Regions from separate parts of the Gilliamella sp. B3801 genome, predicted to be linked through region 1. Evidence: riboswitches for the same ligand, from Rfam matches in the RefSeq annotation. Region 1 holds a riboswitch; the other holds the start of a gene.
The links. A riboswitch is a leader RNA that binds a small molecule or an ion and turns the genes downstream of it on or off. The one in region 1 is predicted to bind preQ1.
Positions count from the first base shown of each region.

Region 1 (6,981 bases):
TAGAATCCATTTGCATACGAATACTCGATGCAGCTTCGTCAATCAAGTCAATAGCTTTATCTGGCAACATACGATCTGAAATATAACGATGCGATAAGGTTGCCGCAGCCACAATGGCTGGATCGGTAATTTGAACATGATGATGCAATTCATAACGCTCTTTCAAACCACGCAAAATGGCAATGGTGTCTTCAACAGTCGGTTCAGCCACATAAACTTTTTGAAAACGACGTTCCAATGCAGGATCTTTTTCAATATATTGACGATATTCGTCAAGTGTTGTTGCCCCAACGCAGTGTAATTCACCACGAGCTAATGCTGGTTTTAACATGTTTCCGGCATCCATAGCACCATCGCCTTTACCTGCACCGACCATAGTGTGAATTTCGTCGATAAACAGAATAATACGACCTTCTTCTTTAGCGATATCTTTAAGGACAGCTTTCAAACGCTCTTCGAACTCACCGCGATATTTAGCACCAGCAATTAAGGCTCCCATATCCAAGGATAAGACACGTTTATTACGTAATCCTTCGGGGACTTCACGATTCACAATACGTTGTGCTAATCCTTCAACAATCGCAGTTTTACCCACACCCGGTTCACCAATTAACACAGGGTTATTTTTGGTACGACGTTGTAACACTTGTATCGTACGGCGAATCTCTTCATCACGCCCAATAACTGGATCGAGTTTACCTTGTTCTGCACGCTGTGTTAAATCAATAGTGTATTTTTTCAACGCACCACGTTGATCTTCTGCATTTGGATCATTCACGTTGTCGCTTCCTCTTAATTGATTGACTGCTTGAAGAAATTTATCTTTAGTGACACCCGATTTTTTTAGGATATCGCCAAGGCTCCCTTTTTCGTCTAATGCAGCTAATATAAATAGCTCTGAAGAGATATAACTATCTCCATTTTTTTGAGATAATTTATCGCATAAATTTAAAACTTTAATTAAATCTTGAGAAGGGATAACTTCGCCACCGACACCCTGCACTTGAGGTAATCGGTCAATGGATTGATTTAATTCTTGTTGTAAAATGGCATTATTTGCCCCAGCAGCTGCCAATAATGGATTAACACTACTGCCTTCTTGATTAAGCATTGCTGAGAGTACATGGATAGGCTCTATATACTGATTATCTTTACCTAATGCTAAAGACTGCGCATCAGCTAAAGCTTGTTGAAATTTGTTTGTGAGTTTATCTAACCTCATATTATCTATCTCCTTAGCAATAAATTTGGCATAAATGATTAAACACTTATACCATTTGCATAATGACTAAATGAGTGTGGAAGGAAAAATTTCAAGAGCTTGTCAAGAATTTTTTTACAGATAATAAAAATTAACTTACGCAAAACATTTTAGACCTAAAAATGATAAATTTAAATATATTTACAATCGCATCCTAAATAGGATATCCGGTTTCAGATAATCATTGAAAGGTGACAAATAACTTGATATCTATTATATTAACCGCTTTCTTTTGTTAGGTTATCTAACCGTGGTTCGTGATCCATCCCACGAAAAAAAACTAGGAATGTAAAATGTTCAAAATTGCCAAAGAGTTCCAATTTGATGCTTGTCACATGTTAGACGGGCATAACAAGAAATGTCATAACCTGCATGGTCATACTTACCGTTTAATTGTCGAAATTAGTGGTGAACTCATTAAAAAGGGTTCCAGCGAAGATATGGTAATGGATTACGCTGATCTCAAATCCATTGTAAAAAAACATATTATTGATCCGTTCGATCATGCTTATCTTTACCACCAAAATAATGTTAATGAATGCCGTATTGCTAACTTATTGCAAGAAATGGATCGAAAAACATTCGCTTTTCCGTGTCGAACAACCGCTGAAGGAATGAGTCAATACATTTTTGATTGTTTATCGAACTATTTACCCATATCCAATATTAAACTGTGGGAAACCCCAAGCTCATACTGCGAGTATCAACGGGGTTAACTATGCTTGAGTTTCGTATTGTTGAAATCTTCGAATCACTGCAAGGCGAAGGTTATAATACCGGTATGCCCGCCATTTTTATTCGCTTGGCAGGTTGTAATCTAAATTGTTGTTGGTGTGATACCAATTTTCGCCAATATACCCGTTTCACATTAGATCAACTTCTCGACAAAGTGAAACAGTATAAAAGCAAAAATATCATTATTACGGGTGGCGAGCCAACCTTAGTTAAAGATCTATCTAAATTACTCTTCCCCCTTAAACAAGCGGGTTATTTTATTGCTATTGAAAGTAATGGTTTAGGCAAAGTCGACGCTTTAATTGACTATATCGCTCTCAGTCCTAAGTTTTGCTATCAATCACGTTATCAAAAAATAGTTCAGTCAATTGCTAATGAAGTGAGAATCGTTGCTGAAAATCATCCTGACTTCATTTCGTTTTGCCAATATATTGAACAAAATATTCAAGCTAAACGCTATTACTTATCGCCTTGTGAAAGAAATGGCGAGTTTAACATGCATGACACAATCATATTACTTGGACAAATTAATCAAAATCGTATTGAAAATAAATGGTTACTGAATATTCAAACGCATAAATTTGCTAATATTGAATAATTAATCACGAAAAAGCACATCTGTTTACCGTTAACGGCTCATAATTTTGCCCTGAACGATTGTAATGATTATATAACTTAATAATTTAATAAAGTTTTTGTTACGAAAATAAGAATAACATGTTTGAACTTTGCATACTATTAGCCAAGATTAACTTGCTCAAAACATGAAAGATAAATTTTTAATGAAAATTAACTTAACTTCACTAAGTTAAACACGTAAGAATGATTATTTAGCTGGCAGAAGAGAAGTTTTATATTTTAAGTCACCAAAATAGAATAACTGAGGAACGTCATGATTGGTTTCTTTATTTGCCAGCTAATCTGAGAATGTTTGCACCATTTTTTTAAATATCACTCAAACCAAATCATTGATGCCATTCTTCCTGTTCGGTTTTCTCGTCGATAAGAAAAGAATTTATCTTGTTCTGTATAAGTACAATAATCACCACCAAATATTTTATTTACACCTATTGAATTCAAACGTTGTTTGGCAATTAAGTAGAGATCGGCCAAATATTTTTGCTCTGGTATATTGATTAATTTAAATGCACTTTTTGCTTCTGGATCTATGGCCTCAAATTGTTTTTTTATTTCTTCCCCTACTTCATATTTTTTGGCACTTATGGCTGGTCCCATCCAAACCATAATTTCGGATGGTTTACAGGAGAATTTTTTAACGGTTTCTTCTAAAATTCCATTGCACAATCCTCGCCAACCCGCATGCGCTGCCGCGACCTCATCGCCTTTCGAAGAGCAAAATAATAAAGGCATGCAATCGGCTGTTAACACAACACACACTTGCTTTGCTTGATGAGTATAAGCCGCGTCAGCTTCAAATATTTGTTTATTATTAACGATTCCAGTGGGGGGTTGTAATTTTATTTGTGAAATATCAAGGGCGACAGTACTATGAGTTTGATTAAGCCAATAAGGTTCGCTGGGTATTTGTTCAGCGGTAATTAAGCGTTTTCGGTTTTCTGCAACATCATTTATATTATCACCGGTACGCCCTCCCATATTTAAACTTTCAAATGGCGGCATACTGACACCGCCCATTCGTGTTGTGGTCAACGCTCGAACATTTTTCGGCGCAAACCAGTAAGGATAAATCGATTTAATCATTTTTCTTTCACCAATCCAGCTCATGTTTATATAATTCTGTATCTTCTTGTAATGCTTCAACTAGTCTTTGCATATCTTCTGGTATAGGCGCATGCCATTCCATTTGCTCACCCGTTACTGGATGATATAACCTTAACATGGTTGCATGTAATGCTTGCCTATCAAATTCTCGTAATGTGTTAATAAGTGTTTCGCTGGCCCCTTTTGGTGGTCTTGGACGTCCGCCATAAAGAGGATCACCGACCAAAGGATGAGCAATATGTGCTAAATGTACTCGAATTTGGTGTGTTCGTCCAGTTTCTAATCGTAAACGCAATCTTGTATGCAATCGATATTTTTCTAAAACACGATAATGTGTTACAGCAGGTTTTCCTGTCGGAAACACAGCCATATGAGTTCGTTTGGTAGGGTGTCTGGTAATCGGCTGATCTATCGTTCCTCCCGCCGTAATAATCCCCATAGCTACCGCTTCATACTCACGGGTTATTTCTCTTAATTGTAGCGATTCGACTAAATGCGTTTGGGCAACGATAGTTTTAGCAACGACCATCAAACCGGTCGTGTCTTTATCCAACCGATGAACAATACCTGCACGTGGAACGCGAGCAATTTCAGGACAGTAATGTAATAACGCATTTAATACTGTGCCATTTGGATTACCTGCACCAGGGTGAACAACTAAATCACGTGGTTTATTTATCACTAAAATATCATCATCTTCATAAACAATATTTAATTTAATATCTTCTGGTTGATGATAAGTCTCTTCTTCAATCTCAGCATGAATAATAATTTTTTCACCACCCAATACTTTCTCTTTGGGTTTATTAACTATCACATCGTTTACTAATACTTTATTATTGATAATCCAGTCTTTAATTCTTGAGCGAGAATAATCGGGGAAAAGTTCTGATAATGCTTGGTCTAAACGCATCCCAAGTTGAGTTGACTCAATTTGATTTGATAATTTTAATTCTTGCATATGTAATTTATCTATTTTAAGCTGATATGTTTTAGAGTATTATATACTAATCATAACGGTTATTGTTTATTTTTTGGATTGGAAACTGAATGAAATTACGCTTACACTCGTTATTGGCTATCGCATTAAGTGGTGTGCTTATTGGTTGTACATCAACAAAGCCTGATGTTGAAAATGTATCAGAGGTTGAACTCCATAGTAAAGCACAAGATGCACTTAATAGTGGTAATTTAAAATCAAGTATTACTGTTTTAGAAGCATTGGATAAAAGTTACCCTTTTGGTCCCTATTCTCAACAAGTTCAACTTGATTTAATTTATGCATATTACAAAACTGCAGATTTACCACTAGCTGTAGCCTTAATAGACCGTTTTTTAAAATTGAATCCGACTCATCCAAATGTTGATTGGGTGATATATATGCGTGGCCTATCTAATATGGCTCAAGATGACAATATGATTCAAGGTTGGTTCAATGTTGATCGTTCAGATCGCGATTCCCAATATGCGATCACGGCTTTTAAAGATTTTTCCTACCTCGTTTCCAGTTTTCCATCAAGTTATTATGCCGCTGATGCACAAAAACGCTTAGTTTTTTTAAAAAATAGAATAGCACGTTATCAGTTAAAAGTGGCTGAATTTTACACCAAACGTGGGGCGTATGTCGCTGTCATTAATCGTGTGACACAAATGCTATCCCTATTTCCCGATACAGATTCAACAAAATCTGCTCTATTGTTAATGCGCAATGCTTATCAAGAATTAGGGTTAACGGCAGAAGTCGAAAATGTTGATAAACTTATTCAAGCTAATCTTGAAAACATACCCAAAGAGCAACAAAAGTCATTCTTTTCACGGTTTACTAGCGTCTTTAATGGCGGCTAATTAACCATTAATCACTTCATATCCAAATTTGTATAAAATCGAGTATGGCTATTTAATTGTTTAAATAGCCATATTAGTATTTTATCATCAAGAAACATTGCCTCGTTACCTTCTGACATATAAATAACGGTATACTCCATGATCATCATTTATATTTGTTAATGCTTTTGTTAGTTCTTGGGTAAGTTTAGTTGATAAAGTTGTATCCGATGAGGATAATGTAAAATCTGGCTTTATAATTTGTTCTTCGACATATTGTATAAATTGAAGAAATTGATCAATATCTTTTTTGGATAAATATATACTTTTTGCCATCATCATATTAACAAGCTTATTGTTAAACTCCAAAATAATCGTTTGATATAGCACTACGGTACTTTTATACATTATTACTGTTTTTAATGCTGACCATTGAAACGTTTGATTCAATGTTTTATGGTCATCAATACTAATCGAATATGAATTGACATTAATCGTCATTTTTTTACGAAACAAGCGAGCAATACATATAGCAAACAGAAAGATAGAAAATAATTCAGGAACAAGCAGTCCAACAATAAAAATGACCTCAAAGTACCGGTTGGGAATCATCGGCATGATCGCATCAGAGAAAAATAAATACATGAGACAACCAAGGACTAAAACACCAAAGCAACAAATGAGTATCATTAAATTTTTAAATGAGCGCTGAGTAAAACAACGAAATTCAAATGTACGATTTTCCATAAGCTATTCCTTATATTTTTTTAGAAATATATCTTAAGTTTTTTTTAAATACTTTGAGAAGAAAAGATTTATTTCTTTTTATTTATATTGTTAACTTTATTGTGTTTAATTCATATAAATATTGGTATCAAATCATTCTTCTTGTTTCTTACATCGTTTATAAAACGTGCCAATAGAGTTACCAAATTATTTTTTATTAGCAATAATAGATAGGACATATATTCATCACGTAAGAACAATATTGCCTAGATGAGATTGAAGCCCCAAAAGTCGATGAACTTATTTAAACCAATTTCGAAAATATACCGGTTGAAGAGAAAAATCATTCTTTCTCGTATCTTAAGTGTGTTTAATGATAGCTATTATATTGACCAATTAAAAGACAGTTAACGTTTATCAAAACAGTTGATGGCTATTTAACCATTCAATAGCCATTGTTTTATCACTAATTTACAAACAACATATGCGCATTAGCTACTTTCTGATATAAAGGTAACGATATTCTAAATCATGTGAAACATCCACTAGAAATTCAGCTGTTTTAGATGATAAAGTTTTATCCACCGAGAATAATGTAAAATCTGGTTTGAGAACTTGTTCATGAAGATATTGTGTAAATTCAAAAAATTGATCGATATCTTTTTTGGATAATAGTGGAATTCTTCCCTTTA
Region 1 covers NZ_JAFNNR010000006.1:147,572-154,552, forward strand. Annotated here, with positions in the region: gene clpB (ATP-dependent chaperone ClpB) at 1-1,222, opposite strand, end outside; PreQ1 riboswitch class I at 1,506-1,551, shown strand; gene queD (6-carboxytetrahydropterin synthase QueD) at 1,555-1,977, shown strand; gene J3U14_RS07155 (7-carboxy-7-deazaguanine synthase QueE) at 1,980-2,594, shown strand; gene pgeF (peptidoglycan editing factor PgeF) at 2,948-3,715, opposite strand; gene rluD (23S rRNA pseudouridine(1911/1915/1917) synthase RluD) at 3,726-4,700, opposite strand; partial or broken gene bamD (outer membrane protein assembly factor BamD) at 4,790-5,512, shown strand; gene J3U14_RS07175 (hypothetical protein) at 5,690-6,310, opposite strand; gene J3U14_RS07180 (hypothetical protein) at 6,785-6,981, opposite strand, start outside.

Region 2 (6,981 bases), on a different contig from region 1:
TTTTTATACAAAATAATCGTTGATGATTTGCCTGCATTCATTTAACCGTCAGACACGACTATGTTGTGACATCGGTTAAATATTGATTTAACCCTTTTTCACGCAGCTCACAACTTGGGCACTGACCACATCCGCCGTCAACCCCGTAATAACAAGTGTGAGTGTGTTGTCGAATATAATCAAGATAACCGAGTTTATCAGCCATTTCCCATGTTTGCGCTTTAGTCAGATACATTAAAGGGGTGATGATGTTAAACGTGTAATCCAAGGCTAAATTCATCGATACATTCATGGATTTAATAAAGATATCTCGACAATCCGGATAACCACTAAAATCAGTTTCACATACGCCAATAATAATATCTTGAATAGCGTGTTGTTTGGCATAACACCCCGCTAACAATAAAAATAGCATATTACGCCCGTCAACAAAGGTATTCGGATAATTCCCTTCTTGAGCGGCTTTGATTTCTTGTGAGTCATCAATCAAGGCATTATTGGTCGTTTGTTTGATCACTGAAGTATCAATAAGGGTTTGCTTTACACCAAGGTCGTCAGCAATCCATTTGGCTTTTTCAAGCTCAATGGCATGTCGTTGACCGTATTGAAAGCTGATTGTTTCAACGTTTTCACGTCCATAATCAGCAATGGCTTGCAGTAGGCAAGTGGTCGAATCTTGCCCACCTGAAAATATCACAAGTGCTTTACGATGTTGCATTAAAAAATTCCTGTTAGGATGATGAGATTAGCGATTATCGACTTTTTCAGGATAAAGATCGTGATTAGCTAAACGATTAAGCGCAATTTGTTCCCAGTGAGTACCGTTTTTACCGTAATTAGCATAAGGATCAATAGAAATACCACCACGTGGCGTAAACTTACCCCAGACTTCGATATATTTGGGATCCATTAATTTGATCAGATCTTTCATGATGATATTAATGCAATCTTCATGATAATCACCATGATTACGGAAGCTGAACATATAAAGCTTAAGTGATTTACTTTCGACCATTTTAATATTCGGTACATACGAAATGTAGATCGTTGCAAAATCAGGTTGACCGGTGATAGGACAAAGACTGGTAAATTCTGGACAATTGAATTTTACAAAATAGTCATTACCAGGATGTTTATTATCAAAGGTTTCCAGAATTTCTGGACAATAAGTTGTAGGATAGCGAACAGACTGATCGCCTAGTAGTGTAACGTTACTCATAATTTTCCTTAGTTTTTTTGCGTGGGAGGTTTACGAACCACGTGATAAGGCGCACACCTTACCTTTTTTTGTGATAAAAGTCTAGCCTATTGCTTAATCACTCCGCATAACGGCGTTAAACGCAAAGTTAACTTAATTTGCTTGAAAATTGGGTCATTTTGGTTAAACAATAGCAATGCGTGTTGAATAAGAAAGTTGTCATCATCAACGGGATAACTCACAACGTTATCACTATTTTGATGATGACATTTGGAGGATAATGTTAATAAAAGCTAAAAACTAAGATTTACTTCGATTTCACTGCTTTGTAGAAGTTGTCCAATTTATCTTTAGCTTCCGCAAGTTCTTTTTCAGCATCATTTAATTTTGCGGTTTTTTCGGCAATTTTTTGGTTATCACCTTTGAGTTTTGCCTCCGCTAAATCTTTTTGTCTTTCTGCCACTTTTTCAGTCTTATCAGTAATATTCTTTTTGTATTCGGCTTCTAAATTATTATCTTTACAATGCATTTTGACATTTAACAATGCTTTTTCTAATCCTTGAACACGTTCAACATTATCTGTTTTTTGAGCTTCAGTAATTTGTGCTTCAATTGCCTCTTTTTTGCCGGCACAGGTTTGCCCTTCATGATCATCAACGTTTGCGGCACAAACACCTAATGTAAGGGTTGTTAAAAAAGAAAGCAGTGTTAATTTACTTACAGACGACTTAATTGTTGATTTCATAATAATTCCTCTTAAGTTTATTTTCTTAATTGAACACAATCGACTTTATGGTTTTTGCCTTTCGTTAATATTAAACTTGCTCGCTCTCTTGTCGGTAAAATGTTTTCGATCAAATTTAATTCATTGATTTCTCGCCAAAGACGATTAGCGATATTTATCGCTTCTTGCTCTGGAAGCTGTGAATAGTGATTAAAATATGAGTTAGGATCACTAAAGGCGCCAGCTCGAAATTTTAAAAAACGATTCACATACCAATCATGTAGAAGCGACAAATCCGCATCAACATAGATTGAAAAATCAACATAATCCGAAACAAAGACTCGGTTGGTATTTTGTGTAAAATTTAAGGTTCCTTGTAATACGTTTAATCCTTCTAAAATGAGAATATCAGGACTATCTATAACGATTTCTTCATTATCAACAATATCATAAACCAGATGTGAATAGACGGGTGCTTTAACTTGAGATTGACCTGATTTTACATCAGCAACAAAATTGATCAACCTTTTAATATCATAAGATTGTGGAAAGCCTTTTTTGTTCATTATGCCACGCTCTTCAAGATATTTATTAGGATATAAAAAACCATCCGTTGTGACTAATGCAACTTTTCGATGTTCAGGCCAACGACTTAATAGTGCTTGTAAAACGCGTGCAGTTGTACTTTTACCTACTGCTACACTCCCTGCTATACCGATAACATAAGGGATTTTTTGGGTTTTACCTAAAAATTTGGCAAGAACAGCCTGACGGCTAAAACTATTATTAATATAATAGTTGAGCAATCGGGATAAGGGTAAGTAAATTTCGCTGACTTCATCTATGGACAAATCTTCATTAATCCCTTGCAATGAGGTGAGTTCCTCAGGGGTTAATGTCATGGGTTCAGCATTACGCAAACTAGCCCATTCTTGGCGGCTAAACTGCATATAAGGACTAAGATGATTTTTCATCATGTCGTGTTCTCAAATTCCATCTATTTAAATTCATTGGGTTAAGATTATACATAAATCTTAACTTTTACAATCATAAATTAGCATTAATGCATGATCGTAGCTATATTGAAGACTTACTGATAAAATAGCCTAAATAAATATTTGTCCTAATATTAAACAGAGATTATATGTTAAAAACCAAATCGAAACAAAAACCGAAAAAAACCCGTCAAGAGATTAATGAAGAATCTTGGGCACTCAAGCGAAAACGCAAACATAAAGGCTTACCAAGTGGTTCTCGTTTCAATAATGAAACCCAAAAAAATAAACCAACTGCTAAAACTGTTAAAGATCCACGCATTGGTAGTAAAAAACCGATTTCGTTAATTGCTGATGAATCAGTGAAATCGACCAATAAAATCAAACAACCGAAAACGCAAAAATTAGTTTTATCACCCGAGCAAGAATTGGAACAACTGGAAAACGATCCTAAATTAGAGCAATTACTTGATTTAGTCGAAAGTGGAAGCCAATTAACAAAAGAGCAACAAACATATCTCGATACTAAATTAAATCGTATCGATGAATTGATGCAGCAACTCGGTTATAGTGTTGATGATTTTGAAGATGAAGAAGAGAAACAAGAAGATATTGTAAGTTTATTGAAACGTAATTGACGTCATATCTGAACAAATTTACATTAATTTATTGTGATATATAATGCAATGAATTTGTGATAGTTTGGCTGTTAAAATATCAACATCAATCTGTTCCGTCGACTGAATGTACAATCAAATATTTAATAATGAGAGCCAATCATTATGCCTATGTTAATCATGCTTAGTTTATATATTGGACTATTTATTTGTACTTTACTCTATCTTCGAAAAACGAATCGGATTAAATTTCGTGTTAAGGCAAAACAGAAAACGATTTTAAAAGGTCATGGAAAAAGTCATGTCAAAGACAAAATTAGACGAAAATAATAGCTTAGCAGAAGCACAATTGTGGGATCAAAGTTTAATTGAAAAATACAATTATTCAGGCCCACGCTATACTTCTTATCCTACTGCGTTAGAGTTTAATGAAAATTTTAGCCAACAAGACTTTATCTTGTCCGCCACCCGCTTTGCGGATAGACCTTTATCGCTTTATGTTCATATCCCATTTTGCCATAAACTTTGTTATTTTTGTGGGTGTAATAAACTGGTTACCCGACAAACCCAAAAAGTCACCCAATACTTAGATATACTGGAACGGGAAATAGCTTCACGTTCTCAGTTATTTAAAGATCGCACCGTCACTCAAATGCATTGGGGAGGCGGTACACCGACTTTTTTAACGCATGACGAGATTACTCGACTTATTACCTCGTTAAAAAAGCACTTCAATTTTGATACCCACGCTGAACTTTCAATCGAAATCGATCCAAGGGAAATTACCCCACAAACTATCGATCATCTAGCCAATTTGGGCTTTAATCGATTAAGTATGGGGATTCAGGATTTTAATCATGAAATACAGAATTTAATCAATCGTGAACAAGATGAACAACTCATTCGATCCTTGATCCTTCAAGCAAGAAAAAACCGTTTTCATTCTATCAGTTTAGATCTTATTTATGGATTACCTAAACAAACGGTTGACAGTTTTACCGAAACATTGGATAAAGTGATTGATATCTCACCCGATCGTTTAAGTGTCTTTAACTATGCCCATTTACCTAGCCGATTTGCAGCACAACGTAAAATTAAAGACCACGATTTACCTAATGCTCATGCAAAATTACAGATTTTACAGACCAGTATTCAAAAGTTAACCCAAGCAGGGTATCGCTTTATTGGTATGGATCATTTTGCAAAACCGACTGACGAACTGGCAATTGCCCAGCAGCAAAATAAATTACATCGAAATTTCCAAGGTTATACCACCCAAGGAGAGGCAGATTTATTAGGGCTTGGCGTATCAGCAATTAGTATGCTGGGTGATAGTTATGCACAAAATCAAAAAGATCTTAAACTTTATCAACAACAAGTTGAATTAAGTGGTAATGGTTTATGGAAAGGGTTTTGCTTAAAGGAAGATGATAAAATTCGTCGTGATGTGATAAAACAGCTTATTTGTCATTTCTATTTAGATAAACAAGCGATTGAACAGCGGTATCAAATCCGATTTGATCACTATTTTGCCGAAGATTTAACCTTGCTTGACCCATTAGTCAAAGATGGATTAGTCACAGTAACAGACGATGCCATTATCGTTAATCCTAAAGGTCATTTGCTTATCCGTAATATTTGCATGTGTTTTGATAGCTATATGAGACAACAAGCACGGCAACAGCAGTTTTCAAGGGTGATTTAGTCACTAGTCAAACCGCCCTCTTTCGATGATGTATTAAAGGCAAAGTTACGGTAAAAACCGTAACTTTTTTTCTTGTGTGGAATTATCAGTTAATGACAAGCTAAATAAACTCTAAATTTTGTTGTTTGTGCAATGACTTCAACACTTTTGAAGGTTTCGTCTAAAATAGCTTGATAAGGTAAAAATGAGTTTGCCACAATACAAAGGTAACCATTTAGTTTCAAGTGTTTTTTCGCTTCTTTAATCAGTGTGTTTACTGCCGTATAACTGGTTTCTTTACCGTCATGAAAAGGGGGATTAGACACAATAAGATGATATTTATCATTAATATTTGAAAATACATCGCTGGCAACAACCGTTGCATCAATATGATTAGCAATTAACGTTGCTTTACTTGATTCAATGGCAGCAACGCTAACATCAGACAAAGTAAGATTGATTTCAGGATACAATTTACCCAACACGGTTGATAACACCCCTGCTCCGCATCCTACATCTAACACATTACCTTTAATAATATCAGCATGATCAACTAACGCATTTAATAGCAGTTCACTTCCGGCATCTAATCCTTTTTGACTAAACACGCCCGGTAAACTCTTAATCTCAATATCTTGATCTTCAATGGATAAATGATAATTTAACCACCATTCACTAAGATCAAATGCCAAACGACTTTCAGCTTGAAAATGATACAAACCACAACGCCTTGCGCTGTCAATTTTTTGGATGACACCAAAATCAGCGAGAAGCGACTCAACACTTTTCACCCCCGTTCGATTTTCACCAACAATAAAGATATCACTATCTTTTGGCATATTATTTAATAGATAAGAGAGCTGAAATTGGGCTTCGCTTTTTGTTTTTGGCCAATAATAGATTAACGTATTCATGCCGTTATAAAAATCTTTATCAGGCAGAAGAGAAAAATCGATTTCAGTGCCCTTGCGACTATTTTTTAGACGCAAATAGGTATGAAATTGTGAACAATGAATTTTAACTTGATTAGCCGCAATAACAATAGGATAACTATCTTGAATATCACCAGCAATAATAACTTTTTTATCGCTAAAAAATGTTTGATGACGTTCAAGTACTTGACTTGCAGGAGTAAAAGCGGATGTTGCCATAATGCCTCAATGAAAAACCTTTATAAATTGATGCGATGATTATACAATTAACCATCTTTAATCTCTAATAAAAACCGAATGTCGATAATGTCACAACGTGATTGGTACTTACAACAATGCAATATTACGCAATATGTGTTGCGTAAAGCAAATGTTTTTAAAGGTGAAGTGGTAAACCATATTGACGATGAAATTCGTTTAATTGTTGTCGCTGAGCATAAACCCACGCAAAAAATTTATTTTGATATTTTAAATGCCATTCGCCTTAATCAAGAGCAGGTACTTTTTTTAACGCCTTCACAATTAATCATCCCCTCCGATGATATTGATAAGGTTATATGGTTTATTGACATAAATCCTGATGAATCTTGGAAACGTGCATTAACGATTCAAACAACGGATTTAATTTCTTTAGCTAAAGCTCCACAACAAAAACGCCAACTTTGGCAACAATTATGCGAATATGAAAACTATTTCCACCCTGACCGACAATGATTTACCCGATGCTTTTGAGTTAGAACAACAATGCCACTTGATTCCTTGGTCAAAGCAGACGTTCTATTCAAATCAAGGCGATCATTATTACAATCTTAAATTGACTATCGATAACCG
Region 2 covers NZ_JAFNNR010000001.1:315,565-322,545, reverse strand. Annotated here, with positions in the region: gene queC (7-cyano-7-deazaguanine synthase QueC) at 59-718, opposite strand; gene queF (preQ(1) synthase) at 746-1,219, opposite strand; PreQ1 riboswitch class I at 1,222-1,266, opposite strand; gene J3U14_RS01340 (DUF1090 domain-containing protein) at 1,506-1,943, opposite strand; gene coaA (type I pantothenate kinase) at 1,961-2,899, opposite strand; gene yihI (Der GTPase-activating protein YihI) at 3,067-3,555, shown strand; gene hemN (oxygen-independent coproporphyrinogen III oxidase) at 3,836-5,239, shown strand; gene rsmC (16S rRNA (guanine(1207)-N(2))-methyltransferase RsmC) at 5,329-6,369, opposite strand; gene J3U14_RS01315 (DNA polymerase III subunit psi) at 6,448-6,864, shown strand; gene rimI (ribosomal protein S18-alanine N-acetyltransferase) at 6,833-6,981, shown strand, end outside.
Region 2: it holds a riboswitch for preQ1, as region 1 does, so the genes downstream of both, queF (preQ(1) synthase) here and queD (6-carboxytetrahydropterin synthase QueD) in region 1, are expected to answer to the same signal.